DNA from 4 places in the Thermosinus thermophiluss DSM 23256 genome. Region 3 is predicted to be linked to each of the others. Evidence: riboswitches for the same ligand, from Rfam matches in the RefSeq annotation. Region 3 holds a riboswitch; each other region holds the start of a gene.
What was found. Region 3 has a riboswitch for cyclic di-GMP ahead of BLQ99_RS05035 (methyl-accepting chemotaxis protein). Riboswitches for the same ligand answer to the same signal wherever they lie in the genome.

Region 1 (7,579 bases), on a different contig from region 3:
TTGCCGAAGTCAACGCTAGTATTATGGTTCTTAACGACCGCTTGTTCCGCCAAGAAACCGAAATTACCCGTCTCAAAGCGGCTAAATAACTTTCGATGGTTGGAAAAAAGTGGCAGTTATTTAAGTTTCCTGCGGCAACACCCTACATTTGCGATTAGAGCGCATGCTTAATGGTAGCGCGAGCAGCGAAAGTTTTAAGTATGATTACTCCAATATAACTTTTTTCAAGAGAAATTGCCGTATATCCCCCATAACTGAATTTAGGGGATATACGGCAATTTTGCTAATACCTTTTTGTAGGTTATAACTGCCTGATAACCCTGACAACACAGAAGCAAAAGTTATTTCTTTATAAAACGTTGAATATACTCCTTCATCGTGGCTTCAAAAGGCCCAACGTTCTCTACCACTTCGACTGATGGAGGCGGTATTGGGCAGCCACCGCCGCAATGGATGGCGGCCTTGATGGAAAGTATATAATGCCCCCCGTTGTCAAGACACGGATTAAAAAAATTAAGTTATGCTCCTTTCCGTGCTTCTTGATATGAAATAGCTCCTTGGAGCCCATTTCCAAAATAATACCGGGCTGGACTTTCACCGCCCAACGAGGATGCGGACGGTAATTATTATAAGTTTTTATGTAATCTCTCAACATGGCCCGCAACTCCCGTGGTGTCTCATACTCGTTAATATAGATCCTGTCATACTTCAAGGTCCGGAAAAAACGCTCCGTCCTAGCATTGTCGAGGCACTGGCCTTTTCCGTCCATAGAAATCCTCACACCGGCTTCGTCGAGCAGTTTGATGTAATCTGGGTTGGTGAAATGGCTGCCCTGGTCGCTGTTGATGATCTCCGGCTTTTGAATGGCCAGCGCACGCTTCAGGCAACCGAGGACGAAGGATTTATCCAGCGTGCTGGACAGCTCGTAATCGACAATGTAGCGGCTGTACCAGTCGATGATAACGAAGAGGTACATGAAGCCTTTCTTCATACGGATGTAGGTTATGTCGACGCCCCACACCTGGTTTGGTCTTGTGATTTCAAGGTTCCTGAGAAGATATGGCCGAACGTATTGGGCATGATAGCGCTTGCTGAGGTTGGGCTTAGGATAGATGGCGTAAATGCCCATATCCCGCATGAGTCTCCGGACTTTCTTCCGGTTGATGATAATATCCTCGTGCTGCAGAATGCGGGTAATTGTACGATAGCCCCAAGTAGGTTCAGCAGTATGGATTTCATCAATCCGGCGCATGATCCATAGATCTCGCTCGCTGACAGTTGGCTTTGCCGGTTTGCGGTAGACGCTGGTCCGGTTGATTTCAAGAAGCTCCGCCTGGCGCTTCACGGTGATGTTTGTATTATCGAGTTCTACAAAGGCCTTACGGTCGCTTGCGATTGAGGATTTCGTCAGATTTTTTTTTTAGCCAGTCGACCTCATAGGTCAGCTGACCGATTTTGCGTTCCAGTTGTGCTACCCGTTCTCTTTCGCTTTCCAATTCCTTTTCGGCAGTTGAGGGACCTTTCTTAAACACCTCTGCAGCTCGCTCCAGGAATTCGGCTTTCCAGCGACTGACCATGACAGGATTCACTCCATGCCGGGCAGCGATCTCGTTCACAGTTCCCTCCTCCCGGAGGGCTTCCAGAACGACTTTGGTTTTAAATTCGGCTGAATACTGATTTCTCTTGTTCATGCTCCCATTATAACTTATTTTTTCTTTTTTGTGTCTCACCCTATGGGAGCATTATAGTCCCGCCATACACTTTTACTCCTGTCTGGCTTCACTAGTTTTGCCCGCAACGAGCTTGGCGTTTTATATCTAAGATTTTTTCGACATATTTTGACTAATTTCTTATAATAATTTTAAGATGAGCAGTGTGCCGAATGGATAAAGGTAATCAAACGAGACAAAAAATGTTGCCCATGGCTGTTTACCTGGAAGTAATCTTTAGTTTTTTTGATTACTCGTGTTATAATCTTCATATAATTTTCCTGAGTGATCCTATGGGGGTGGCGGGGTGTACAGACTGTTGTGTCCGGATACGACTGTAAACACATTGCATGAGATTGACCTAAATGACCTGGAAAAGCGGGGTATACGCGGCATTATTTTCGATTTGGACAACACTATTGTTCCGTGGAACAGTCTGGAAATGTGTCCGCGCATCACCGACTGGTTGAACGAAGTACAAGCAAAAGGATTTAAGGTCGCTATCGTGTCCAATAACTGGCAGAAAAGGGTTAAAGAGATTGCTCAGCGGTTTAACCTTCCCTTTGTTTCGCGGGCGTATAAACCGGCCAAAGCGGGTTTTCGCCAGGCACTTGTTGTTTTAGGTCTGCAGCCTGATCAGGTGGCTGTGGTCGGTGACCAATTGTTTACCGATATTTTAGGCGGTAACCGCCTTGGCCTTTATACCATTTGGGTGAAGCCGCTGGCGACAAAGGAGTTTATCGGAACAAAAATCCAGAGGCAGTTCGAAAAATTGGCCGTGCTACTATTACGGGCCAAAGGACTCATGAAATAAGAACAGGGTGATAAAATGCGTATTGCGTTGGTACAGATGAAAGTTATTGCCGGCGCCGTCGATGAAAATCGCCGCCGCGGGCTGGCGTTAGCTCGGGAAGGAGCAGCCCGGGCAGATGTTGTCGTCCTGCCGGAGATTTGGACAACCGGGTATGCCTTGCGGGACGTGGACAAGTGGGCCGAGGATGTTGAAGGTCCGACGATCAGTGAAATGCTAAATATTTCCAGGAAATATGGCACTTATATCATTGCCGGCTCCATACCGCTACGAAAAAACGAAAAAGTTTATAACGGCGCGGTAGTAATAGGTCCGGACGGAAATGTTGCCGCCGAGTACCGAAAGATCCACCTCTTCAGTATGATGGGGGAAGAACGTTTTTTTGCCGCCGGTGATCGCCGGTGTACTTTTAATTTAAATGGGGTCACGGCTGGTATTGCCATTTGCTATGACTTGCGGTTTCCTGAATTGTTTCGCTCGCTTACGCAAGAAGGGGTAAAAATCATCTTTCTTCCTGCTGAGTGGCCGGCCGCCCGCGGCGAGCACTGGCATTTGTTAAGCCGCGCCCGGGCTATCGAAAACCAGGTATTTCTTTGCGTTGTCAATTGCGTTGGCGAGCACAAGGGGAATCCTTTCTACGGCCATTCGATGCTTATCGGGCCGTCGGGAGAAGTTTTGGCGGAAGGCGGAGAGGAAGAAACGATTCTGTATGCCGAGGCCGACTTTGCGTTAGTCGCGAAGGCACGGGAGAAAATGTCGGTCTGGCAGGACCGGCGGCCGGAGGTGTATCTATGATTACCGGCAAGACCAAACCCGTTGCCCTCCTGGGCTGGCCGGTAGAGCATTCGTTTTCGCCAGCGATGCAGAATGCGGCTTTCCGGTACCTGGGGCTGGATTATGTGTATTTACCCTTAGCGGTAAAACCTGATGATCTTGGCGCCGCTATCGCCGGGTTGAAGGCCATGGGGTTTGCCGGAGCCAATGTTACCATCCCCCATAAAGTGGCAGTTATGGCGCATTTAGACGCCTTGGACGATACCGCCCGCATGGTTGGCGCCGTAAATACTATTGTCATCGAAGACGGGCGGACAGCTGGCCATAATACTGACGCCGCCGCTTTTATTGCCGCTCTTGCGGCGGCTGGCGTCAAGCCGAACGGAAAAAGAGTCGTTCTGTTGGGGGCGGGCGGGGCCGCCCGCGCCGTGGCCGCCGGGCTTATCCATAATAACGCAGCATGGGTTACCGTCGTAGCGCGTAACGAAGATAAAGCGGCAGCGCTGGCGGCTTCTTTTGCCGCCGATTACAAGACCATTTCATCATCCCCCTGGCTGGCTGGAGAACTTAGCCGTCATTTGGCCGACTGTGATATAATTATCAATTGCACGCCGGTGGGAATGTGGCCCAATAGTCATGAGATGCCTGATATTGAATGGAAAAAACTCAATCCTAGAGCCGTTGTCTGTGATTTAATTTACAATCCGAATGAGACCCGGTTTTTGCACGAGGCCGCCAGGCGCGGACACCAAACGGTAGGCGGTGTTGGCATGCTGGTCGAGCAGGGCGCTTTGGCTTTTACTCTGTGGACAGGCCGCGAGGCGCCGCGGGAGGTTATGGCCGGGAGCTTAAAACAACGGTTACATGAATTAACAGTTCTTTGAAATATTGTAAACCCGTCCGCTTCATTGCAGGATTTTTACCAATTTATTACGAATATATACGCAGCCAAAAGAATACTGCAATGGGTGTGATGAAGTCCGGACGGTAATGTGGGCACTTAGTCCAGACCGAGCAAGTAGTGCAACCGACCAGATGCAAAATAACGTTTTTGCTGGTGGCGGTTGTTTTTCGTTTATGGGGGCGGGCATGGTGAAAACACGGAAACGCTTAGGCGATTTATTGCTTGAAGCAGGTCTCATAACGCCCGAGCAGCTCGACAAAGCCCTTAACGTGCAAAAAAAGACGGGGGAGCGGCTGGGGAAAGTTCTGATCAACCTCGGGTATATAACTGAGGACAGTATGATTGAGGTCCTCGAATTTCAGCTTGGGGTACCTCATATCGATTTGAGAAGCATCCAACCAAATCCGGAGGCAGCGGCGGCTATTCCGGCTTCCCTGGCGGAGCGCTACCAAGTAATACCGATCAAAAAAGAAGGCCGCAAACTGACGCTGGCCATGGTAGATCCTACCAACTTTTATGCCATTGACGATGTCCGCATGGTTTCCGGCTGTGAAGTCGAGCCGGTTATTGCCGCGGAGAAAGAGATCGTTCGGGCGATCAGCGAAACTTATGGTGTAAAAGAGCTGGTAGAAAAAGCGGTGAACAAACTGCGCCCGGAAGATACGGGTAATATTGTCGAAGTTACTACCTCCGATGACGCGCCGGTAGTCAGTATCGTCAATTCTCTCATTAGCCAGGCCGTTAAAGAACGGGCCAGTGATATCCATATAGAGCCACAGGAGAAACACTTGCGGGTGCGCTTCCGGGTGGACGGTGTTTTGCGGGAAGTGGTCACCTTTCCCCGCCATGTTCACGCGGCAATTGTCTCAAGGATAAAAATTATGAGCGAAATGGACATTGCCGAAAAACGCGTGCCCCAGGACGGACGAATTAAAGTTCAGGAAGCAGGCCGCGATATTGATATTCGTGTATCTACTCTCCCTACTATTCTGGGCGAAAAAGTAGTAATGCGCCTATTGGATAAGCGGGCGGTTATTCTTGATATTAACAAGCTAGGGTTTTCCCCGGCGAATCTTAAACGGTACCGGCAAATGTACTCCCAGTCTTACGGCATGATTCTTATCACCGGGCCTACCGGCTCAGGCAAGACGACTACGCTGTATTCCACTTTGACGGAAATTAATTCTCCCGGCCAAAACATTATTACGGTCGAAGACCCGGTGGAATACCGCCTTGACGGGATCAATCAGGTGCAAGTCAATTATAAGGCCGGTTTAACCTTCGCTAGCGGTTTGCGGTCAATACTGCGCCAAGACCCCAATATCGTCATGGTGGGGGAAATCCGCGATGCCGAGACAGCGGATATTGCCATCAGGGCCGCCTTAACCGGTCATTTGGTTTTTACTACCCTCCATACCAACGATGCGCCGGGGGCGATAACCCGGTTGATCGATATGGGCGTCGAACCATTTTTAGTGGCTTCGTCCGTTTTGGGCGTCGTGGCCCAGCGGTTGGTACGGGTCATTTGTCCGGATTGCAAGAAGCCATACAGTCCGGAGGCTGAATCGCCGGAGCGGTTGTTTCTTGGATATTTGCCTGGTCAGGAAATTACGCTATACCGCGGCGCTGGCTGCCCGCGTTGCAGTCATACCGGGTATCGCGGCCGAGTAGCTATTCACGAAGTGATGAAGGTTAGCCCGAGTTTGCGGGAGCTTATCAACCGGCGGACATCCAGCGACGAACTGGCAGCGGTCGCCAAGCAGGAAGGCATGCATACCATGCGCCAGGACGGCATTGACAAGGCCTTAGCGGGAATAACAACCATAGAAGAGGTTATGCGTGTTGCTTATACTGGCGAATACGGGGGCTAATTAAATGACACTGGAAGGTTTATTACGGGAAGCGGTGCAGCGCCAGGCTTCAGACATTCATATTACCGTGGGGGTGCCACCGGTCTTTCGTATTCACGGTAATCTTGTCCATACGGACTGGTCACCACTTACTGCCGACGAAACAGATCAACTTTTCAAATCCATAGCTAATGCACAGCAGCAAGAAAAATTCCGTAAACAGGGAGAAATCGATTTTTCCTATGCGATCGCTGGATTTAGCCGTTTCCGCGTGAACGCTTTCCGGCAACGCGGCTTTACGGCCATAGCCGTCCGGGTTGTTGCCGAGAAAGTACCTACCCTTAACGAACTGGGCCACCCTGAAGTAATAAAAACGCTGGCCCGTAAGCCGCGGGGACTGGTATTGGTAACCGGTCCGACGGGAAGCGGCAAGTCAACAACGCTGGCGGCTATGATTGATCTCATTAACAGCGAACGGTCGTGTCATATCATCACTTTGGAGGACCCCATCGAGTACCTGCACCAGCATAAAAAGAGCATTGTCAACCAGCGGGAAATAAACACCGACACCCGTTCTTTCGCCAATGCCCTCCGCGCTGCCCTGCGCGAGGACCCCGACGTTATCCTGGTCGGGGAGATGCGGGACGCGGAAACCATTGCCATTGCGGTGACGGCGGCGGAAACAGGCCATCTGGTCTTTGCCACTTTGCACACCGCTGACGCGGCTCAGACAGTTGACCGGATTATCGATGCCTTTCCGCCTTATCAGCAACAGCAAATCAGGGTGCAGCTCTCCCTTACCCTCCAGGGGATTATTGCCCAGCAGCTCTTACCCCGTCAGGACGGAAGGGGTCGGGTGGCCGCCTTGGAAGTGCTTGTGGCTACGCCGGCAGTGCGCAACCTTATCCGGGAGGGCAAAACCCATCAACTTCTTTCGGTTATCCAAACCGGCGGCAAGCAAGGAATGCAGTCTATGGACTTGGCGTTGCGCGATTTGTACCGGAGCGGCCTTATTAGCAGGGAAGATGCCCTGGCACGGGCAATGGACCAGGAAATGTTCCTGAAGCTGATTAATGGATAATCATTTCAGCGTTTACAGAATATGATACGGTAGACGCTTTTGACAGGAGTGGAACAGGTGGCCAAACCGTTTGAATATAAAGCCAAAGACCGTACCGGACAAGTGATGACAGGTACTATTTTGGCCGAAAACGAGGCTGCCGTTGCAGCGTATATTCGTAACCAGGGATATTTTGTAACTCAGATAAAAGAAAAGAAGGTGTCCTTCTCCATTCACAATCTTATCAATTTAGTAAGGCGGGTAACCGTCAAAGACCTCGCTTTATTTTGCCGTCAGTTTGCGACAATGGTGGACGCGGGGCTCCCGCTCCTTACTTGTTTGAGTATCTTGATCGAACAGACGTACAATCCAAAACTGAAGGCGGCCGTCCAAGACGTCTACCGCAAGGTTCAGGAAGGGGAAACCCTTTCCCGGGCGCTTGGTACACATTCCCAGGTCTTTCCGGTCATC
Region 2 (7,579 bases), on a different contig from region 3:
CCGAGGTGTGCGCCGAATTTAGCGCCAGACTGAAGGAACATGCCGCCTATCGGGGGGCTCAGCATACTCTGTCCATACTCACCATTACCTCTAATGTGGTTTACGGCCAAAAAACGGGAACCACGCCCGACGGCCGCAAAGCCGGCGAGCCCTTTGCTCCTGGCGCCAACCCCATGCATGGGCGCGACCGCCGCGGAGCGCTGGCCGCCCTCCGGTCGATTACCAAACTGTCATACGACGACTGCCAGGACGGTATTTCGTACACTTTCTCCGTCTTGCCACCCGCTTTAGGCAAAACGGCGGCGGCACGGCGGGACAACCTGGTGGGCATCCTCGACGCCTATGCCGCGCAGGGAGGACATCATATTAATGTCAATGTCTTGGACCGCCGTGTCCTGGAGGATGCCATAGCTCATCCTGAACATTATCCCCATCTCACCATCCGCGTCTCGGGGTATGCCGTTCACTTTACGAAACTGTCGCCCCGGCAGCAACGCGAAGTGCTGGAGCGCACCTTCTATGAAAGGCTGTAAGGAGAGATTTATGCCGCTCGGCCTTTGCCACTCCTGTGAACCCTGCGGTACCGTCGACGGACAGGGCATTCGCTATGTCCTGTTTCTCGCCGGCTGCGCCTTGCGCTGTAAATTCTGTCACAACCCCGACACGTGGCAGCCGACCGGCCGGCCGGTCACCCTTGACGCGGTGCTGTCCGACCTGGCCCGGTATGAGGCGTTTTACCGGTTTTCCGGCGGCGGGGTGACGGTGAGCGGCGGCGAGCCGCTGCTACAGGCCGAGTTTGTGGCCGCTCTGTTTCGCGCCTGCCGCCGGCAGGGCATTCATACCACTTTGGACACGGCCGGCTTTGCTTCACCGGAAAAAATGGCGATGGTGCTTCCCTATACTGACGCCGTGCTGTTTAGCATTAAAGCGGCGCTTGCCGACAAGCATGTCTGGCTTACCGGGAGATCGCCCGGACCGATTGGCGAAAACCTGCGGACGGCAGTCGGTTGCGCACCGGTGACGGTGCGGTATGTCGTCATTCCCGGTTTAACCGACACGGCGGCGGATTTTGCGGCGTTGGCCGATCTGCTGCATGGCCTGCCGCGGCCCGTTTCCGTGGAACTATTACCCTACCACACTCTTGGCCGGGCCAAATGGGAAGGCCTTGGCCGCCGCTATCCCCTGGCCGGCGTACCCGCTGCCCGGCGCGAACAGATGCTGGCCGCGCGGGCAGCCCTGACGGCGCAAGGAATCAGGGTAATCGAGGCAGAATATTAGCATGATAACTTATTAACCGTCGGAGGTATTCATGCTTGCCCAATTATTCCTCGGTTTGTCCACCTTTATCACCGGGATCGTCCTCGTGGCCATCGGCACCGATTTTGGCCGCATCATTAACGTCACCGTCGGCGTCATTGCCGGGTCGGTGTTTATCCTCCTCGGCATGGCCCGGCTGAAATACGTCTGGGTCAACTGGCGGGACAGGGAGAGATAGAAGCCTTGCCAATAGCGGCTGGATGGTCTAAAATATATAGGTTAACGCTAGCATGAAAAGTGGAGGGGAACCGGAGGACGCGGAGAGGGATAATTTTGGCTTTAGCGCGATGAATATCGCGCCTCTGCGTTCTCAGTGGTTAAAAATTTTTTCATGCTTTGTGGCGCCATTTATTGGCATGATTATCTTTGCAGTAAGGTGGAGTTTACATGAGCACCAATTTGGAAGTAGGTATCGTCGGGCTGCCTAATGTCGGCAAGAGCACCTTGTTCAACGCTATTACCAAGGCAGGGGCGGAAGCGGCCAACTACCCCTTCTGCACCATCGAACCCAACGTGGGCGTGGTGGAAGTGCCGGACGAGCGGCTGGGGAAGCTGGCGGCGATGTATAAGCCGCGCAAGACGACGCCCACGGCCATGCGATTTGTCGACATCGCCGGGCTGGTGAAGGGCGCATCCCAGGGTGAGGGGCTGGGCAACAAGTTTCTGTCCCATATCCGCCAGGTCGATGCCGTGGCCCAGGTGGTACGCTGCTTTGCCGATGCTAACATTACCCATGTCGAAGGGGCGCTCAACCCCTTGCGCGATATCGAGATTATCAACACCGAACTGTGTCTTGCCGACCTGGAGACGGTGGAAAAAAGATTTGAACGCACTCAAAAAATGGCCAAAGCCGGCGATAAAAAAGCCCAGAGCGAGTTTGCCGTCCTTGAGCGCCTGCGCGCAGGGCTGGGTGAGGGGCAGCCGGCGCGGCGACTGGGCTTAAGCGAAGAAGAGCAGGCCCTGGTGCGCGATCTCAATCTGCTTACTCTTAAACCGGTGCTATTTGTCGCCAATGTGAGCGAAGACGATGTAGCCGATCCGGACGCCAACCCGTATGTGCAGGTGGTGAAACAGTATGCCGCCGGGGAAGGGGCGGAAGTGATCGCCGTCTCGGCCAAACTCGAGGCGGAAATTGCCGAGCTGTCCGACGAGGAAGCCAAGCAGTTTCTCGCCGAGCTGGGCCTCGTTGAATCGGGACTGGACAAGCTCATCAAGGCCGGTTATAAGCTTTTGGGTCTGATTACCTTTTTCACCGCCGGCGAGCAGGAAGTGCGGGCTTGGACCATCCGGCAGGGTACCAAGGCGCCGCAGGCGGCCGGCAAAATTCATAGCGACATTGAGCGCGGCTTTATCCGGGCCGAAGTCGTGTCCTATCCTGACCTCGTTGCCGCCGGCAGCTACGGCGCGGCCCGGGAAAAGGGCCTTATCCGCCTGGAAGGCAAAGACTACGTGATGCAAGACGGCGACGTGGTCTATTTCCGGTTCAACGTGTAAGCATGAAGAAGCGCAACACCGCCATTTCCCGGGTAATATTCCTTAACTGAATTGCCAATCTTAAACAGGGGAAAGACAAAGACTTCCTGGTGCAGAATTAAATCTGCGAACAGGAAGTCTTTGTCATAAGGTGCCGGTCAGGAAACAATGCCCCGGTTACGCCAGCGGGGGATATTGATCGGTTAAGAGAGTTGGAGCGGTGGATCGGCGCTGCGGTTGCTAACCCCCAAGCGGCGGCCGGACCGGTCTGTGGCGCCAACTGGGACTAAATTCTCCCAAATATGACTTATTTCTCCAAAAATAGGACTAAATTCCTCAAAATAGGACTTATTTCCCTAAAAGAGACTTGTCAAGACCCAACGACTATAGTATGATAAAAATTAAAGAAAGGTGGAATCGACATATTTTGATATGCAAAATTTGGGCAAACCCGGTGAAAGCCGGGGACGCAAAGCCATGGGTCTAAGGACATTAGGTGTCTATGATCGCCAGGTTGCCAATTAGCATTAGGGCTAATTGTTGTATATATGCAATGATGATGCGACTATAAGCTGGTTGGCAGGCGGAAAGCCTGCTTTTTTGCTGTTTTTCCGTAGGCAACCTGGTATCTATGTTTCTCTGTTGGTTGGCGTACAAGTTTTGCGGGGAGGGAAACGTAATGACAGGGGCAGGCGGAAACGGCAGCTTAGAGACGGTAATCAGCATTGCCGACCGCGATATTTATGATGCGGACGGCGTATTACTGGTGGCCAAAGGCAAAAAAATAACGCCGCAGATCTATCAGCGGCTGCTAGAGCGTAAAGTAGTGCTTAAGCGACAGGGGGGCGAGTTTACGTCCCCCCCCCCCCCCCGCAGAACGCAAGATGGGGAGCAAGTGGTTGCTGCAGTAGCTAAGCTAACCGCAGCCATCCCTGGGTTGGACCAGGAACTGATCGCGGCGGCGGCGGCGCGGGTAGGCGAGCTTATCGAAAATGGCCGCCAAAGCTTTTGGAGTATTCACTTGAAAACGCTGGTCGGGTATGCAGGCTGGGTTTATTCCCATTCTTTGAATGTGGCGCTGCTGGCGGTCATGATTGGCGAAAAACTGGGGCTGGCCAGGCAGGCCGGGCAGGCGGTCTGCCTTGGCGCGCTGCTACACGACGTCGGCATGGTACTGGTGCCGCCCGAGGCCATCAACCGTGCTGATCCACTGCGACCGGAGGAGGTGCTAATGGTAAAGCAACACCCCCGCGTCGGCTGCGACATGCTCCGGCCGCTGGCACTGGAAGACGCGGTTTTGACCGTCGTTGGCCAGCATCATGAGCGCTGCGACGGCAGCGGTTATCCGGCCGGGATAAGGGGCGGCGAAATCAGTTTGCTGGCAAGCATCGTCGCAGTCGCCGATACATTTGACCTTTATACGTCGGGGCGGGAATCCCGAACCGGGCTGGAGCCGCATCAGGCGCTTGAAGCAATAAAAAGCGAGCAGCACCTGTTTTGGCCGGAGGTAGTGGCGGGGCTGGAAGCAGTCCTACGGCCTGCCTGGCAAAATGCGTCGGGCGGGTAAATAAGCCGCTTGACAACCGAACCTTAAAAATTAAGGAAGGCGAGTTGGGTGGACATAAAAAGAAGGCTTTGGTTTACTGACGGCTGCGCCGTCTTAACCAAAGCCTTCTTAAATTATTGGTATTATGCTTTCGCCGTCTGCGGTGATTGGTCTTTGTCAGCTACCGGCGTGTAAGTAAGCAAGCTGACGCTGACAAATACAATCATGTTAACCACCAGGGCCACGAACCCGGCATTAAGATTCAAGCCGGCAATGGCGAAGGGATCCATTTTGTTGAGAATTAAAGCGAACACAATAACTTCGCCGACAATAAGGCCGGTATATGCTCCTATCTTGGTAGCCTTCTTCCAGAACATTCCCAGGACAATCATGGGGAAGAACTGGGTTACGCCGGAGTAGCCGGTAAGCAGGAGATTGACAAGCATATTAGGTTTGTAGATAGCCAGGTACAAAGCTATGGCCGTAAGGATAAGGACGACTACCCGGGCTAATTGGCCCATTTTTTCCGGGCTGGTGTCTTTGCCAATTGTTTTACCGTAAATATTACGGGTAAACAGCATGGACGTAGATAGCAGCAGGTCGGCCGCCGGGATCATGCAGGCCAGGGCGCCGGCGCCGCCAACGAGGCCTAACGCCCACCCGGGGAATACTTTTTGGACAATGGTCATAAAGGCCATATCCGGCGTTTTCAGCGGCGGCGTAATGACCAGCAGGGCGGTAAAGCCAATCAGCATGGGGAAAATCAGGCAGTACTGATAGAGCGGCAGGTATACGGCGTTGTGCCGCAAGACATCGGGGTTCTTGGCGCTGAAGCTGTTGGCCGAAAAATGGGGCCACATATAAAAGCCCAAGCTGGTCACCACGAGGGTGGACATTACCCAGCTGACATCGAGGTTTTTGGTCCCGCCCGGCAAGGCGAGAAAACCCGGTTTGGCCGCGTCAAGCGCCTCAAACATGCCGCCGACGCTGCCGAAGTAATGGATAGGCAGATACAGCCCAAAAAAGACGACAGCAACCATCATGACAACGTCTTTGATAATGGCTGTCGCGGCTACGCCCCGCAGGCCGCTGACATAGACAAAGGTCGCCACCATGGTAAAGGCAATGAGCATTGCCGGCACGCGGGTAATCTGGCCATAGGAACAAGTTTCAATGATGAGTCCCAACCCGGTAAGCTGCAGCTGCAGATAAGGCAAGAGAAACGCGACGCCGATGCAGGCGGTCAGAATGCCCAGGGGTCTGCTCTTATATAGATGTTCCACCAAATCCGGCTGGGTCATCAGGCCGTATTTGCGGCCCAGCGGCGAAATGGCGGGCAATAGGTAGTAGCCTACCAGATAAGCCAGGGCGCCATAACCGAGGATGTAAAATGTGGGGCCGCCGCGGGCATAGGCCCAGCCGCTGGCGCCAAGAAAGGCAAATGCGGTGTATATTTCACCCGCCATAATGAACCAGTTGAGCCACCGGCCGAAGTTGCGGCCGCCAACCGCCCATTGTTCCAGGTTCATTTTTTGTTTCATCCCAGGAATCATGCCGACAATTGTTGCGACAATAACAAAAGTGAAGATGACAACAAGCGCAAGTACTTCGTTTGACATACAACACCAACCTTTCGCCGGTTATTTAGATTAAACATCCGCGTCGTCTTTGTTTTTATCGAGGCGATAAAGGGCGCTTATGCACAAAAAAGCGACGATAATTCCGGCAATCAGCCAGAAGGCCAAAAACGGCAACCCTAATACAAAAGGCTTTACTCTGTTAACGAACGGAATCATACCAATAGTCCAGATAAACGGAATCAATGTTAAAATCACTTTTACCGGATTCATGCCTAAATCTCCTTTCCTATTTTATTGGTAACAGCCGCAGCGATGCGTTTTGTCCACCTAACCGGCTTGAGGCCGCACCGGATTTATGGCTGACCTGTTCCAATTTCCGGATCACCCCTGATATTATTCAGATATCTAAATATATTGCCTTGTATATTTTTTATTCCAAATAGTACTAAAATCCTGCCGCTGCTTGTTAATTTTGAACAAATTACATCTAAGAATTAGACTAAAAAATACAACTGTTAAACTAAAGTCCCTGCTTAATAGGCACAGATTTACTACAGGAAAACTTTCGCCGCTGCCGCTTAGGCAGTCATCCTCCCGTTTATGGCGCCGGCAAATCCGGTCCTGCTAAAAAGAGCGGGCGCTTTTTAAAACTGCTATGATATGAGCACGCGCGGATAAATAAAAGGGCACCACAGAACGCCCTTGATTACGCTGCAGGATAATGGTATAATATATCAGTCTAGGACATGGCCTAGACGCAGGTTTCAATTTTAGATTGCAAACCTTCCCTGCCCCTACGGGGGCCACTAGTCCATAGGAGGAGGTGATTTTCGTGAGAAAATACGAAGTCATGTTCATTGTGAAGCCGCTCGACGAAGAAGCGACCGCTGCGGTAATTGCCAAGTTTGAGAACCTCATTAAAAACAACGGCGGCAACATTGAGAAAATCGACCGTTGGGGCAAGCGGCGCCTGGCCTACCCGGTGAAAGACTTCACCGAGGGCTTCTACTGCGTCATTTATTTCGACGCCGAGCCCAAAGCCGTGTTCGAGCTTGAGCGCGTAATGAAGATTACGGACGAGATTTTGCGTCATATGGTTATTAAAGAAGACGAATAGGCCAGGAGGATTTGCCATGAATAAGGTTATCTTAGTCGGTCGTCTCGCCCAGGACCCGGAAGTTCGCTATACGCAAACAGGCAAAGCGGTAGCGTCGTTTAACCTCGCCGTTAACCGCTATGTTAGCCAGGGACAACAGCAGACCGATTTTATTCCCATTGTCGCGTGGGAACGACTGGCCGAAACTTGTGGAAATAACCTTACCAAAGGACAGCGGATTTTGGTAGAAGGGCGCTTGCAAATCCGCTCCTATGAAACTCCTGACGGCCAAAAACGGCGGGTTGCCGAGGTCGTCGCCCTGAGCATCGAGTTTCTGGAGCGCAAGCAAACGGCTGCTGCCGGCGGTGGCAGCGGTTCCTTCGACGTGTCGTCCATTGGCAGCGACGTCTTCCCTCCTGAAGAGGAAATACCATTTTAAAGGGAGGTAAAGGTTAGGTGAAACGCGAACGAGGCAGAAAACCGAAGAAAAAGGTTTGCAGTTTCTGCGTTGACAAGATAGAACGTGTTGACTACAAAGATGTGCCCAGACTGCGCCGGTTTATCACC
Region 3 (7,579 bases):
ACGCGTGACGGCCGGTCGGCCGCCAACCGCCTGGAAATGCTTATTTTGGAAGCGGGCATGAAATGTGAAACAACGCAGCCGACCTTGTCCGTGCTGTATGACGAAAAACTCCCCGAAGATTTTCTGCTGAAAGCCATTGAATGCAATAAGACCGGTACGGGTTATCCTGCCTGGATAAATAACCGCGGGGCCATGGAGTTTCTTATGAAGCAATACGGGCCGGAAGGCATGACGCTGGAGGACGCCCGCGCCGTCGCGATCGGCGGCTGCCTGGAAACTTCACCCTGCATATGGCTGGAATTAACCTTAAACGGCAAAAAGTATTGGGTGCCCGGCGGCGCCGGCCAGCCTACCAGCGTCGGCGTTCACTTTATCGCTAACCCCAAAGTCCTCGAGTTGGTTTTGTTTAACGGTTTTGACCACCGGACTGGTGAACAAGTGTTGCCGCCGCACAACAAGAAGCTTGAGACTTATGAAGAACTTTGGGAAACATTCAAGGAATACTATGAGCTTGTTGTCGACTGTCTGGTGAAAACAAACAATATCCAGCACGATATCTGGCGCAAGCAGAATATGGCCGTATTTAACTCCCTGCTCAAGCCTGACTGCCTCGACAAGGGGCAGCATATCGGCAATCTCGGCTACCGGTATAACGCCACCTTCAACATTGAATCGTGCGGCCAGATTAATATGGTTAACTCGCTGGCGGCGCTCAAAAAATTGGTTTATGACGAAAAAAAGTATACGCTTGAGGACATGCGGGAGGCCGTTCTTAACAACTTCGGCTTTAAGACGGCAGCCGAAGCGGGCAGCTTCTCCCTCGCGGCGCAGGAAAAACGGGATGATGCCGACACGCGCTTTGACGAGATCCACAGCGACTGCCTGAAAGCGCCTAAATACGGCAATGATGACCCCTATGCCGACAGTATCCTGCAAGAATACGAAGAATGGTTCTGCGCAATGTGCCGTAAATTTGAATCGCTCTACGGCCGACCGATGTATTCTTGTCAGATTTCGGTTTCCACCCACGGCGCCCAGGGAGCAGTCACGCTGGCGTCGCCTGACGGCCGCCTGGCCGGAACGACTTATGCCGATGCGTCCATGTCAGCTTATCCGGGTACTGACCGGAACGGGCCGTATGCGCTGTTTGAGTCGGCGTGCTGCTGGGACCATTCCCAGTCGCAGAACTCGCAAATGAACCTGAAAATCCATCCCAATGCGGTGCGCGGCATCAGCGGCTCACGCAAGCTGCTCGAGCTGACCCGGGCATATCTGCGCCGCGGGGGCTTTCATATCCAGTACAATATTGTCGATTCGAACGTCCTTAAAGATGCCCAGCAAAACCCGGATAAATACCGCGACCTGATGGTCCGCGTCGCCGGCTTTACCCAATACTGGGTGGAAATTGGCAAACCGATCCAGGACGAGGTCATTGCCAGAACCGAATATGAAGGGGTGTAAAGTGATGGACAAAGCAGCACTCAACCATAACGACTGCCGCAATTTTATCCCCATTGACGTAGCAAAGGGAATATGCAATGTCCACCAAAAGGAAATATTAACCGACGGGCAAATATGCCCCAAGTTTGATGCGATGCCCAAGTGCAAGCACTGCGCTAACTTTACCGAGCCTGATGAAAAACTTATCGGCCGTTGCCTTGGTTTTGGCGATAACTACTGGACGTTCGGCGAGCTTAAGGCTGCTGTCTGTGAACATTTTCGGGGCAAGTGAGCCGACGGCCGGCGGGGCGCAAAGCCCTATAAGCGAGGGTGATTGGTTTTGCCAAACAGCAAAGGCCTGATTTTCGATATTCAAAGCTATTCGGTTCATGATGGGCCCGGATGTCGGACGCTGGTCTTCATGATGGGCTGTCCCCTGCGGTGCGGTTGGTGCGCCAATCCGGAAGGGTGGGAAGCTCGTCGGCGACTAATGTTCCGGGCGACTAAGTGCGTCCGTCCGCAGCGCAAGTGCCGCCGGTGCGCGCCTGTCTGTCCAGAGCAGGCGGTTGACGGCGGTGAAAAGCACGAACGGATAAAAATTAACTGGGATAAGTGCCGCCATTGTGCGAGCTTTGCCTGTGCGGCGGCCTGTCTTAACGAGGCGCTCACCGTCTGCGGCCGGGAAATAACCGTTGAAGAACTGACGCGGATCTTAAACCGCGACCGGCATTATTGGGGTTCGGACGGCGGGGTCACTTTCAGCGGCGGTGAGCCGCTCGTGCAGCAGGATTTTTTGCTGGCAGCTTTAAAAAGGTGCCGGGAAAGTTATATCCACACTGCCATCGAGACCAGCGCTTATGCGCCGTGGCCGGTTTTCAGCGATGTCATGGCCAATATTGATTTTGCATTTATCGATATAAAACATATGGATCCGGATCAACACAAAAATAAAACCGGGGTATCGAACGAATTAATATTGAACAATATCCGCGCGCTCAAGGCGAATGGCTGGCCGGGGCGGCTGATAATCCGCATGCCGGTGATTGCCGATTTTAATGATAGTGAAGATAACATTAACGCTATGATTGCCTTTTTCAGAGAGATCGGCCAGAACGAAATCAATATTTTGCCGTTTCACCGCCTGGGCGACTCAAAATGGACGCAGTGCGGCATGGTTTATCCCTACCGCGACTATGAAGCGACGCCGGAGCATGTGCTCGACCATATTCAGGAGCTGTTTCTGGCCAATGACATATTGTGTTATGTAGGGCACGAGACGCCCTTTTAGCGGCGCAGCAGTGGGAACTGCGCTGTGTATACCAACGGGACGGCAATTATACGGCCATAATATATGACGCCAATTGGCGGGTTGACTGCCAGTAAGTTAAAAAGGCCCTGGTCTTGTGCCAGGGCCTTAATATTTATATATCCAGGCGTTACACTTTGAAGTGCTCGACTTGCTCGTCCAGCCGTTTGGCCACGTTCAGCACCTGCTGGGCGCCGGCGGCGATTTCTTCGGTCGAGGCAGTAAGCTCTTCGGCCGAAGCGGCAATCTCTTCGGAAGCGGCCGACGTCTCTTCCGACACGGCGCTGACGCTCTGGACGCGGTCCAGTACCGCGTCTTTGGATTTAACCGTTTTGTCCATTTCCTGGTACGCGGCCGCGATCATGGGAGCAATAGCCGCTACCGAAGCGAGGATGTGGTCAAACGACCTGACGGTATTCTTGACATTTTCGATTTGATTTGTCACTTGGTCTTGCGTTATTCGGGCAGTCTCCACTACTTCGCCGGTTTCAGCGCCGACGGTGTCCAGCAGGGCTTTGATTTTGTCGGCTGAAGCGCGCGACTGCTCGGCCAGCTTGCGCACTTCTTCGGCTACCACGGCAAAGCCGCGGCCGGCTTCGCCCGCCCGCGCCGCTTCGATGGCGGCATTGAGAGCCAATAGGTTGGTTTGGTCGGCTATGCCGGTAATTACGCCCATGATTTCCCCAATTTGGCCGACCGATTTGTCCAGGTTAGCAAGTTTTTCCGTAACCAGCTGAAAAGCCTGTCTGACATTGTCGATCGATGCGGTGAGCAAATCCAGTTCCTGTCTGCCTTTGCCGGCCAGTTCGGTTGTTTCTTCACTATTGGCTTTAACGTTATTAAGTGCGGTATAGACTTTTTCGAGCTGGGCGGAAATAGCGCCAATAAGGGCGACGATGTCCTGCAGGCTGGAGGCCTGGTTTGACGCGCCGGCAGCCACTTCCTGAATGGCTTTGGCCACTTCGTTAGAGGATGACGCTACTTCCTGGGAGGCGGCGCTCAAGCTTTCCGAGCTTGTCGACAATATCTTGGCGTCGCTACGAATGCTGCCAATAAGGGGGCGCAGGTCATGCTGCAGTTTGTCAAGCGCCCTGGTTAATTGGCCGATCTCGTCCTCACGGCGGAGGAACTTTTCCGGTACTGCCCTGGTGAAGTCGCCGTCGGCAATGACGCTTAAGTGGTCGACCGCCAGCTTCAGCGGGACAGCAATGCTCCGGGCGATGAAGACCGTCAGGGCCAGGGCGATGGCGAGCACCAGCGCGGAAACCACCAGCAGCACCCGGTTTAGACCGGCTACCTTATCCAGCACTTCATCTTCCGGGGCGTTAATGGCGACTGACCAGCCGGTGCTCTTGACCGGGGCAAAGGCAACATATTTCTTTTGTCCTTGATAGGTGTAGACACCTACGCCTTCCTCGCCTTTGGCCATCCGGGAGATGATAGCCGCCAGTCCGGCCAGCTCTTGATTAGTCTTGGCCTCTTCGATGAAATTTACCTGTTTAAGAACAAGTTCTTGATCTTTATGGCCGATCGTTTTACCGGTACTATCGACCGCGAAGGCATAGCCAGTTTGGGCATAGGAAAGGCTGCCCACGGTCTTGGCAAAATGGGCGCCGTCAACGATGCCGAAGACCACACCGGTTATCTCGCCGCTAGCATAGTGGCGGACCGGGGCGGCCACGCCAAACATGACCGAGTTGTCTACTTTGCTGACCAATGTACTGGATATATATGTTTTGCCGGCCAGCGCCTGCTTGAAGTAGTCCCGGTCGGCAAGGTCGGCGGTCCTGCCGTCCGGATAAAAGGCCTTGCCGGACTTGTCGATGAGACCCATGCGTTTAAAGCCCAGTTTTTCTGCCTGTTGCAGTTCCGCAGCCAAAACAGCGAGTTTTTCTTCTAAAGTAGCTTCCCGGTCGCCGGCTTTGCCGCGGACGACATTGCGCGCCGCCACGTTTTCCACTATATATTTGAGGGTATCAATGCGATTGTCCTGCATGGCCGTATATTGTTTGACCACTTTCAGCATGCCATCTTCGGCTTCGGCTTTTACCGCCTCGCCGGCGCGGTTGGTACTGACCAACCAGAGCGCCAGACACCCTGCCAGCACGACCAGGCCAAAAAACAGGGTCATCTTTGTCAGTAGGCTTTTCATGTTTATGCGCAAGAATTTCATAAACATATCCTTTCCCCTAACCGCGGCCGCTCCCCGGGCGGCGGCCAGGATAACGCCTCCTTCGCTGAATTTGTTGGCTTTGAATAGTTTACCATCCGTTTGCTAGCTAGGTCCCCAAAAGACATAGTATGTTTTACTTTTATCACCGCCCCTTTTTCAAAATAAAAAATCCTTCTATACGGCTAAAGGTATAGAAGGACCCGCCGCAATCATGCAACCGGCTGCCATAGAATAACTGCTATTCCTTAGGCCCGTGGCTTTGCGTCCCTGCCTTTCGACAGGTTTGCCTTTGGATAATTGCTTTAAGATAATCGCTATTAAAGTAATTGCCATAAATTAACTTAGACTATTATTAAATATGTTGTCAAGCCTTTTTAATACTTTTTTTAGATGGCTGGGTCGGCGGCACGAGCCCGTCTGTTTATTTCTGGAGGCTTGGTGCTAAAGTTATTATGGCATATTGTCGGTTCGCCCGGTGAGCCAGTCCAGAGAGACATCAAAATAGTCAGCAATAGCAACAACAACATCGAGCGGCGGAATACGGTCGCCTAGCTCCCACCGGCTTACGGTTTGTTTAGATACATTGAAGATTCTGCCGAACTGCTCAGCCGTCAGGTTGTGTTTTTGGCGCAGTTGCCGTAACCTGACACAAAAAATTTCGTGTAGAAACATAAAAACCCCCTTGCGAGTCACCGAAAAGGTGACTATAATTTAAGAAGGTAAAAAAATTGTAAAATGGTGCTGATTGGTGCGATTTGTAGGGCGGCGGTTTTGAAAAGACGGGCGACGTAGCCGCTGCTTGAATAATCAGATCAACTAAAATAAGTTCAATAACGTGGTTGGTAAAGTCCTTTTCGGAATTTGCCAGCCAAGTGCTTACCTGCACGAATTTAAAAGTTGGAAAATTATAAATTTTAAATCGAAATATCAATTGTCGTTGATAAAGGCAAACCCGGTGAAAGCCGGGGACGCAAAGCTACGGGCCTAAATTCGTGGTTAGAATATGGCAGCCGGGTTGCCAAGTCGACAGGTATTAGTATGACTATTTTGCGTGGTAATGGCTGCTTTGAGGCAGCCGTTTTTTTGTGTGCGCCCGGCATGGGCTTGTCTATAGGGTGAAAGGCAGGCAATATAGCGCCAGGCGAAGGGAGAGGGTAAATTGCTGGTAGGTAATGATGACAATAAGTTATGGTTGGGTTTAGACGATGCTGGCGCCTGGCTGGAGGACCTACTTGCTGACAAGACCCGGATAGGTCACGGTATTGACAGCCCGCGAGAAGTCTTTTTGTCTGCGGTTATAAAAGCATTGGTCAATGCCCTGGAAGCCCGAGATCGTTACATTTACCGTCATTCCGCCGGGGTGGCGGTTCTGGCCGGGAAAATTGCCAGCAAGCTTGTCTGGTCGGAGAAAGAAGCGTATTATATTGAGCTTGCCTCGCTTCTTCATGATATTGGCAAGATTGGCATGCCTGACGCGGTTTTGGGCAAGCCTGGCTCCCTGACGCCGGAAGAGTGGGAATTAATGAGGCGGCATCCGGATATTGGAGCAGATATTATCGCCGACATCCCGGGCATGGTGTCGGTAGCCGATATTGTCCGTCATCACCATGAGCGATGGGATGGCCGCGGCTATCCTGCCGGCCTGGCTGGAGCAGCCATTCCGCTGGGGGCGCGCATTGTGGCGGTGGCGGATAGTTTCCAGGCTATGGTTTCGGATCGGCCTTACCGGGCCAGGCGCTCAGCGATACAGGCGATGCAGGAAATCAAGGCTGCTGCCGGCAGCCAGTTCGATCCGGCAGTAGTAGAAGCATTTATCGATGTTTTTAATGAATATTGCGATCATAAAAAACAGGCAACAGGAGGTTAATCTGGATATGGACAAGGTTCGCGTTTTGGTGGTTGATGATTCGCCGTTTATTCACCGGGCTGTCGCCAGGGCCTTTAAGAACGAGGAAAAATTTGAACTTGTCGGGTCGGCTTACAATGGCAAGGAAGGCAGTGCAATGTATTTTGACCTTAAACCGGATGTGGTCATTATGGATATAACCATGCCGGTTATGGATGGGCTGGCGGCTGCCCAAGAAATTTTGGGCAAAGATAACCAGGCCAGGATTATCTTTCAGAGCGCCATGGGTGATGATGAACTGGTTAAAAAGGCCAGAGAAATGGGTGTCAAAGAGTTTATCCAAAAACCGTTCAAAGACGATGAGTTGAAAAATATTATCAGCGCGCTTGTGTAAAGTTGTTAGCCGGAAGGGAGTGGGGCTTTTTGGACCAGTTGGGAAAAAATATAGTGACGGGCTGGTTGCCGGCGGTACGGCGGGTGTTGTGCGAGATGGCAGGCCTGGACATAACGGCAGCCAATTGTTTGCCGCAAAATGATATATTTAGTTCGGCGGGGTTGGCGGTAATTATTGGGGTTACCGGGAAGGCCCCGGGGCGGATTATCCTGGATATGTCTGAGGCGACAGCACGCAAACTGAGTGCTGCTATTAACGGCGAAGATGACCTTGACGATGAGCTTATTATGGATACAGTTGCCGAACTGGGCAATATTTTGTCCGGGCATATCATTACTTGGTTAAACAATAGGCGGGCCGGGTTAGGCCTTATGCTGACTCCTCCGGGAGTGTTTGTCGGCAAGGACCTTAAGATTGTCA
Region 4 (7,579 bases), on a different contig from region 3:
TAGATATTAAGTAAAATATTCGATATTATAGGATTAGACTTCCTCTCTTACCAATTGCTTTTACGGTTTACCGGTCATGTGCAGGGCGATTCGGCGGTGGAAGGAATGAGACAATGGCAGTTAGGGATAGTGCGGATAGCTTGCGGGAACGGCTGTGGACCAGAGATTTTATTTTGATTTGCACGATTAACCTGCTCATCTTTTGCGGCTTTCAGATGCTGCTGCCGACTTTACCGGTTTATGCCAAGCACTTGGGCGGCAGTGACGCCGCGGCCGGCTTGATCGTTGGCATCTTTACCGTCGCGGCGGTCATAATGCGTCCCGTGGCGGGGCAAGCACTGGACTATTACGGCCGCAAGGGCATTTTCCTGTCCGGACTGGCCGTCTTTATCAGCGCGGTGTTGGCTTACATCTGGGCGCCGTCGCTGGGGATCCTGCTGTTAATCCGCTTTATCCACGGCTTTGGCTGGGGCGCTACCAGCACAGCCGCCAGTACGGTAGCGGCCGATATTATTCCCAAAGCCAGGCTGGGAGAGGGGATGGGATATTTCGGCTTAACTACGACGGCTGCGATGGCTTTTGCCCCGGCATTAGGCCTCTACTTAACCAGTCATTTCAGTTTTTCCGTTTTATTTTTGGTATCTGCTTTTATCGTGACGATAGCCGCTGGGTTGGCCCTCAGCATTGGTTACCGGCACATTAACGCCGCTAACGCCAAAACGGTTCTGCTGGAAAAGGTGGCGCTGCGGCCGGCGTTGGTGATCTTCTTTGTGACCATGACCTATGGTGCGATCGTAGCTTTTTTGGCGCTCTATGCTGCCCAGCAGGGCATTGGCAATATCGGCCCCTTTTTCACCGCTTATGCCACCGCTTTGGCGGTAGCCCGGCCGCTCGCCGGACGGCTTGCCGACCGGCGCGGGTTCGATATTGTCGTCATTCCCGGGCTGGTTTTGGTTATGGTAGCCATGTTCTTGCTCTACCTGGCGCAGGGTTTGGCCTGGTTCTTAGCGGCAGGCATCGTGTACGGCGCAGGTTTTGGCGCGGTGCAGCCCGGTTTGCAAGCCATGGCGGTCCTGCAGGCGCCGCCAAACCGGCGGGGGGCGGCCAACGCTACTTTTTTTATTGGCTTTGATCTTGGCATTGGCTTCAGCTCGGTGATCTGGGGCTTGGTATCCCAGCTAACCGGTTATAAGACCATGTATCTATGGACCATGGCCCCGGCCTTATTGGCCTTATCCGTATACATTGTCTTTGGGCGCCGGACGAGCCAGTTAACTCAGTGATCATTATTGTCGCCGCGCAAGGATAGCGGGGACCGCACGGGGAAACATAAAACAGAAGTTTAAATGGGGGGGTACGTATATGTTAGCTTTAAACTCGAAAAAAAATAAATTCTTTGTATTGTTTTCCGAAAGCGCCAGACTGGCCCAAAAGGGCGCCTATATCCTCCATGACGCCCTGATCCGGCCGGAAAGTCTGCCGGAAAAGGTCAAACAGGTTTTTGACCTGGAACATGAGGCGGACGAACTTAACGATGAAATTCTTGACAATCTGCACCAGACCTTTATTACCCCACTGGACAGAGAAGATATTTTCGCCCTTACCAATCAATTGGACGATATTGTCGACTATGTCGAGGACATTGTGGAGCGGATGGCCCTTTTTCGCGTTAGCAAGCCAACCGGCGGTGCCATTGAGCTCGGCAAGCTGCTCGTGTTGTGCACCGACGAATTAGTTTCAGTCTTCGATTTACTGGCCAATATCAAGGGTAATCGGGAAAAAATACTGGATCTTACGAAAAATATTGTTGAAATGGAAGAAAAGGGCGACCATATCTATCGCGAAGAAGTCGCACGTCTTTTTATCGGCAATGTTGACCCTATCGATATTATTAAGTGGAAAGAAATACTGGAATTGCAAGAGGATGCCCTTGACCACTGTGAACGGATTGCCGACCAGTTAAAAGGCGTCTTGATGAAGTACGCTTGATAAAAGTTGTAAGCATGGCGTGGGCCAAACCCAAGCAATCTTACCTGAGATGCAGGCTGCAGTTTAAAATGCAGCCTGCGTTTTTTTAGGATAAATAAAATCAATAATTAAAATGTTTATTATCGACAAAATCAATGGTATGATTAAGAGGGGGAAAAATTATGGATATACGCCATTTGGAATATTTTGTGGAAGTTGCCCGGCACAAAAGCTTTAGTAAGGCAGCCCAGGCCGCATATGTCTCACAGTCGACAATCAGCAAAATGATAAAAGATTTGGAAACCGAGCTTGGGGTGGTCCTCTTTAACCGCAATTCCAAATATGTCGAGCTGACTGACGCGGGAGAAATACTGTTTTCTCAGGCGCAGCATGTTGTGTCGCTGTTTCAGAATATTACTGCCGAATTCGAAAGCATGGTTAAGCTGGAAAAGGGCAAAGTCAGTATTGGCCTCCCGCCGATAACGGGGGCTACGGCCTTTGCGGAGCTGCTCGGCGAATTCCGGCGGACCTATCCCAATATTGATATTGTCCTGTTTGAGTATGGTTCGAAAAAAGTTGAACTTGCCATCCAGGACGGGTCGCTCGATATCGGTGTAATATGCAGTCCGAGCAATAATGAAAACTACGAAGTGATCGAATTTACGCAAGATCCTTTGCGGGTCATCATGCATCCTAACCATCCCTTGAGCCAGTATCCGGAGGTCGACTTTGCCCTTCTCGCTGACGAGGCCTTTGTCTTATACCGTGAAGACTTTAGTCTTCATGACGCAATTATCGACCGCTGCCGTCTTGCCGGGTTTCAGCCGAATGTTATTTTCGAGACGTCCCAACGGGAATTGATGACCCAAATTGTTGCCGCCAATCTTGGCATTGCCCTCTTGCCCAGCAAAATTTGCGAGCAGTTGGACCCTAAAACCATTGTTGCGGTTCCGCTGGCCGACCCGCAGCTCTTTCTCCAAATGTCGATCATTTGGAACAAGCGGCGCTATCTGTCCCATGCCGCCCGCTTGTGGTTAACTTTTGTCCGGAACCATTTGGCAAAGAGCGGGGACTTGACTTGACTAACGGTGCACCTATTTATAAAATAAAATGAGTAATAGCCTACCTTTTGGAACTAAATATTGGGCAAACCCGTCGAAAGGCGGGGACGCAAAGCTATAGGGTCTAAGGACTTCTTGTCTATGATTGCCAGCTGCCGGTTAAGGAATTAACTGATTTTATTTAGGCAGCATTAGTCTGCCTTTTTTATTTTTGCAAAAAACAAAGAGGAGGCGGCATATGACGAACCTACTTTCCCGGTTTCCGATGAGGACTAAACTACTATTGATCTTCGCTCTGGTTGCGCTGGTTCCGCTGGTAGTTCTAAGCAGCATCACTTCCTACCAGACTTATCAGAAAGACGTGCAGAGTACATATGAGGACAATAAGCGGATGGCGGCAGCTTTGGCCGGTGAAACTGAAAGCATGATCCAGTCCTTGATTGATGTTTTGCGGCTAATAAGTCAGACCCCGCAACTTATGAGCATGGATCCGGCGCAACAAGTTCCGCTGTTAAAGCTGGTTAAACAGCAATATGCTGATTTCACCAATGTTTATGTGGCCGATGCGACCGGACGCCAGATTGCCCGCGATGCGGGCGAGCCTGTCAACATCGCCGACAGGGCTTATTTCCAGGCAATAATGAAGGGGGCGCCGGTAGCCGTAAGCGATGCCTTAATTTCTAAATTAACCGGACGGCCTACCGTAATTATTGGCGTTCCGGTGAAGAATTCCCAAGGGGAAGTGGTAGGCGCCGTGTGTGCTACCGTCGATCTGGGGAGACTTGATGCCAAAGCCCGGGCGATCAAACCGGGCGAAACCGGATATGCCTTTATTACTGACAACACGGGCAGGCTGATTTCACACCCGGTAAAGAATTTTGTCGACAGCCTTAAGAATGTCAGCGATTTGCCGCCGGTAAAAGAGGCCGTTGCCAAGACAACCGGCTTTATCACCTATGAATTTGAAGGTGAAAAGAAACTGGCCGGCTATGCTTTTGTTCCCAGCACCGGCTGGGGCGTAATTATTCAGCTGCCGGAAAAGGAAGCATTAGCCGGCGCCCGCCGTCAGCTCTTGGTATCGGGTGCAATGGTAGGGGCAGTGACACTGGTGATCATCGTTATCGCCATGACCGTTGCCCGGTCGGTTGCCCGGCCAATCGGCCAGGTAGTGGAATTTACCCGCGCGGTGGCCCAAGGGGATTTTACGCAGAAGCTGCCGGTGACCGGCCGTGACGAAACTGCCCAGTTGGCTATAGCCTTTAACACCATGACTGACCAGTTGAAAGAACTGGTAAAGAAGATAAATGCCAATGCCGAGCATTTAGCCGCTTCAAGCGAAGAGCTTACGGCCAGTGCCGACCAGTCTTCGCAGGCAGCCGGCCAGGTAGCCGCTTCCATCACTGGTGTGGCTAAAGGCGCTGAACGGCAGCTGGCTGAGCTGGAAAGTACCACAGCGGTGTTGCAGGAGATGTCGGCGAGTATTCAGCAGGTGGCGGATAATGCCAATCTGGTTGCGCGTCAGGCGGACCAGGCGGCCGGTAAGGCCCAAAACGGCAGCAGTCTGGTAGACCAGGCGGTCGGCCAGATGGCGCAGATTGAGCAGACCGTAGCCGCATCCGCCCAGGCGGTCACCAGTCTTGGTAACCGGTCCGACCAGATCGGCCAAATTGTGGATACTATCGCCGGCATTGCTAGTCAGACAAACCTGCTGGCCCTGAATGCCGCCATTGAGGCGGCGCGCGCCGGGGATGCGGGCCGCGGTTTTGCCGTTGTTGCCGAGGAAATAAGAAAACTGGCTGAACAGTCGCAGGAAGCGGCTAAACGGATTGCCGCTTTGATTAGCGAAGTCCAGGGAGAGACGGAAAAAGCGGTAGTGGCGATGGAAAGCGGAAACCAGGCCGTCAGGATGGGGGCGGAAGTCGTCAATACCGCCGGCCAGACCTTCCGGGAAATTGTTAGTTTGGTTACAAGAATATCTAGCCAAATCAAAGAAATTACCGTGGCTATTGACCAGCTCGCTGCCGGCAGTCAGCAGATTGTGGGGGCGGTTGCGCACCTTAATGAGCTAGGCAAAGAGACGGCCGCAGAAGCGCAGACCGTGTCGGCGGCGACGGAAGAACAGTTGGCGTCGGCGGAAGAAATCGCATCCGCCAGCCAGGCGCTTGCCAGGTTGGCCCAGGAGTTTCAGCAGTCTGTCAGTGTCTTTCGGGTTTAAAAACCCTGAACTGCTTTACCACTTCGGACATCGGTCAGCCTGGGCAATCGGAATTTTTTCAGCAGGAAACCCGCAAAGGAGATAGAAAGTTACGAACAGACGCTGCCAGAGCAGCGTCTGTTCGTTTTATGGTCAATAATGACGAGAAACCGTTCTTTATTCTTTGCACCAGTTCAGGTTCCAGAAAGAGGGGCAAACTCAGGGCCGGGCCGCGAGCAGCAGGACGAGGGCTGTTACCGCCTACCAAGGTTTTCACGTATTCATCAGGGTTCAGGCCGGAAGGATAAATTAAGTCACAAAGGTATTGACGGGGTAAAAGTATTTTATTACAATAAAAATATATTTAAATATTTAAATATGATGATAAAAAAGGGGTTCGATTTTATGCTCCAGTATATTGCCGATTATCTTACGTACCGGGTTTTTCAACTCGCGCCCGGCAGCAAGCTGGCCGACGCCACTAATTTTTTCATCTACGATACCATGAAAATATTCTTCATGCTGGCCGTGATTGTCTTCGTTGTGGCGATTATCCGCACCTACTTCTCGCCGGAGCGAACAAGACAAATCCTCAGCCATAAGCGGGAATTTTTCGGTAACATCTCCGCCGCGCTGCTAGGCATAGTTACGCCCTTCTGTTCGTGTTCGGCGGTTCCGTTATTTATCGGTTTTCTTGAGTCGGGAGTGCCGCTGGGGGTAACGTTTTCCTTTCTGATTTCGTCGCCGATGGTGAATGAGATCGCGGTAGTCCTTTTATGGGGCATGTTTGGCTGGCAGATTGCCGCCATTTACATGCTTTCCGGCATAACGGTCGCGATTATCGCCGGAGTAGTAATTGGTAAACTGAACCTGGAGCACCTGGTAGAGGAATACGTGTTGCAAATGAAAGCGGGGCAGGGGCAGACGACGGCTGCCAGTGTCGCTTTTCGCGAGCGGGTGGACTATGCTTGGGGCTATACCGGCGAATTATTGCGCAAGATTTGGCCCTATGTGGTTGTCGCCATTGCTATCGGCGGTTTCATTCACGGTTATGTGCCTGAGGACTTTTTAGTGCAATACGCGGGGAAGGACAACTGGTTTGCCGTCCCGCTGGCCGTAGTCATCGGCGTACCCCTTTACTCCAATGCCGCCGGCACCATCCCCATTGTCTACGCGCTGGTAGAAAAGGGCATGAGCATTGGGACGGTGCTGGCCTTCATGATGTCGGTGACGGCGCTGAGTCTGCCGGAGATGATTATTCTCCGCAACGTGCTCAAGCCGAAGCTCATCGCCGTTTTTGTCGGCATTATGACAGTGACCATCATCTTTACCGGATACCTGTTTAATGCAATTCTATAATAGGAGGGACAATTAAATGAGCAGCAAAAAACGCGTCCTATTTTTATGCACCCACAATTCGGCGCGGTCGCACCATAGTTTTCCCGACCCGTCGGCTTTGACCGGCGCTGACGCGGAGATAATGGCCGGCGTGGCTAGGGTACGAGACCAAATCAAACAATGGATTGTCGATACCTTCGGCAGGGAAGAGTAAGGAGGCGTCAGGCAAAGCGCCGCCAAAGCAGATGGCCTAGATACAACAAGGTCAACAGTACCGGTTGGTGGACGAGATAGATGAAGAGCGAATGCCTGCCGAGCGTTGCCAGCCACACGACTCGAGGGGGACCGGGTATTCGGCTCAATTTTCCTTTGTATAATGTCCGGCCAAGGGCGGTTCCTAGCAGGAAGACTCCGGTCCAGGGAAAGATTGGATAATAGTCCAACGAGGTAAAGTTTTTCGGCATGATGCCAAAGGGCAGGAAAAAGGAATGGGAAACGGCATTTGTTTTGGCCAGCTGCCCTAAAGCCAGAAAAACGAAAGCAAGGAATGTCACGATAGCGGGGTGAACCCGCCGCAGGCAATGCCCCAGCACCATGCTGACGCCCAGCAAATGTAAAATACCGAAACGGATATAGGTCTGGGGATTATACAGGTAGGTTATAGCCGTAAGGACCATGCCCCATGTGAAAACAGCCACCGCTCGCCGTAGCGGGCGGCGGCCGAGAACGGTGCTTATGCCGGACAGAAGCATAAACAGCAGGGCCGATGAACGGCCGACCCAGAACCAAAAACCGCTCAGGTATTCCAGTTTGGCGCCATAGAAATCTTTTAGATCTACAACAAGGTGGAACACGACCATGAGGACAATGGCCAGGCCCCTTAGGACGTCAATCTCCCAAATCCTGTCGCTAGTCATAACATCCCCCAAAACCGAAACTGGGCCGCTAAAGAGCGGTCCATTCTTTTTTCGCTTCTTTTTGCCCGATACCTCCAGGCCGCCCCTTACTCCTTTTACTT

Region 1: another riboswitch for cyclic di-GMP. It lies ahead of gspE (type II secretion system ATPase GspE); the one in region 3 lies ahead of BLQ99_RS05035 (methyl-accepting chemotaxis protein).
Region 2: another riboswitch for cyclic di-GMP. It lies ahead of BLQ99_RS07615 (HD-GYP domain-containing protein); the one in region 3 lies ahead of BLQ99_RS05035 (methyl-accepting chemotaxis protein).
Region 4: another riboswitch for cyclic di-GMP. It lies ahead of BLQ99_RS09030 (methyl-accepting chemotaxis protein); the one in region 3 lies ahead of BLQ99_RS05035 (methyl-accepting chemotaxis protein).

The regions. Positions count from the first base shown of each region.
Region 1 is NZ_FNBU01000002.1:130,931-138,509, reverse strand. Features, by position in the region: gene BLQ99_RS01990 (hypothetical protein) at 1-89, shown strand, start outside; partial or broken gene BLQ99_RS01985 (IS3 family transposase) at 519-1,691, opposite strand; gene BLQ99_RS01980 (YqeG family HAD IIIA-type phosphatase) at 2,017-2,523, shown strand; gene BLQ99_RS01975 (carbon-nitrogen family hydrolase) at 2,539-3,315, shown strand; gene BLQ99_RS01970 (shikimate dehydrogenase) at 3,312-4,178, shown strand; cyclic di-GMP riboswitch class II at 4,253-4,336, shown strand; gene gspE (type II secretion system ATPase GspE) at 4,384-6,069, shown strand; gene BLQ99_RS01960 (type IV pilus twitching motility protein PilT) at 6,074-7,129, shown strand; gene BLQ99_RS01955 (type II secretion system F family protein) at 7,187-7,579, shown strand, end outside.
Region 2 is NZ_FNBU01000010.1:56,723-64,301, reverse strand. Features, by position in the region: gene pflB (formate C-acetyltransferase) at 1-533, shown strand, start outside; gene pflA (pyruvate formate-lyase-activating protein) at 520-1,278, shown strand; gene BLQ99_RS07625 (hypothetical protein) at 1,310-1,495, shown strand; gene ychF (redox-regulated ATPase YchF) at 1,705-2,811, shown strand; cyclic di-GMP riboswitch class I at 3,225-3,312, shown strand; gene BLQ99_RS07615 (HD-GYP domain-containing protein) at 3,470-4,357, shown strand; gene BLQ99_RS07610 (sodium:solute symporter family protein) at 4,480-5,955, opposite strand; gene BLQ99_RS07605 (DUF3311 domain-containing protein) at 5,986-6,186, opposite strand; gene rpsF (30S ribosomal protein S6) at 6,749-7,033, shown strand; gene BLQ99_RS07595 (single-stranded DNA-binding protein) at 7,050-7,451, shown strand; gene rpsR (30S ribosomal protein S18) at 7,469-7,579, shown strand, end outside.
Region 3 is NZ_FNBU01000006.1:16,215-23,793, forward strand. Features, by position in the region: gene hpdB (4-hydroxyphenylacetate decarboxylase large subunit) at 1-1,461, shown strand, start outside; gene hpdC (4-hydroxyphenylacetate decarboxylase small subunit) at 1,466-1,732, shown strand; gene hpdA (4-hydroxyphenylacetate decarboxylase activase) at 1,781-2,728, shown strand; gene BLQ99_RS05035 (methyl-accepting chemotaxis protein) at 2,877-4,925, opposite strand; cyclic di-GMP riboswitch class I at 5,129-5,217, opposite strand; gene BLQ99_RS05040 (helix-turn-helix domain-containing protein) at 5,370-5,591, opposite strand; cyclic di-GMP riboswitch class I at 5,855-5,942, shown strand; gene BLQ99_RS05045 (HD-GYP domain-containing protein) at 6,079-6,786, shown strand; gene BLQ99_RS05050 (response regulator) at 6,794-7,159, shown strand; gene BLQ99_RS05055 (chemotaxis protein CheX) at 7,189-7,579, shown strand, end outside.
Region 4 is NZ_FNBU01000013.1:47,741-55,319, forward strand. Features, by position in the region: gene BLQ99_RS09015 (MFS transporter) at 114-1,283, shown strand; gene BLQ99_RS09020 (DUF47 domain-containing protein) at 1,363-1,989, shown strand; gene BLQ99_RS09025 (LysR family transcriptional regulator) at 2,151-3,050, shown strand; cyclic di-GMP riboswitch class I at 3,104-3,189, shown strand; gene BLQ99_RS09030 (methyl-accepting chemotaxis protein) at 3,268-5,244, shown strand; gene BLQ99_RS09035 (permease) at 5,629-6,582, shown strand; gene BLQ99_RS14940 (low molecular weight phosphatase family protein) at 6,599-6,775, shown strand; gene BLQ99_RS09040 (heparan-alpha-glucosaminide N-acetyltransferase) at 6,783-7,478, opposite strand.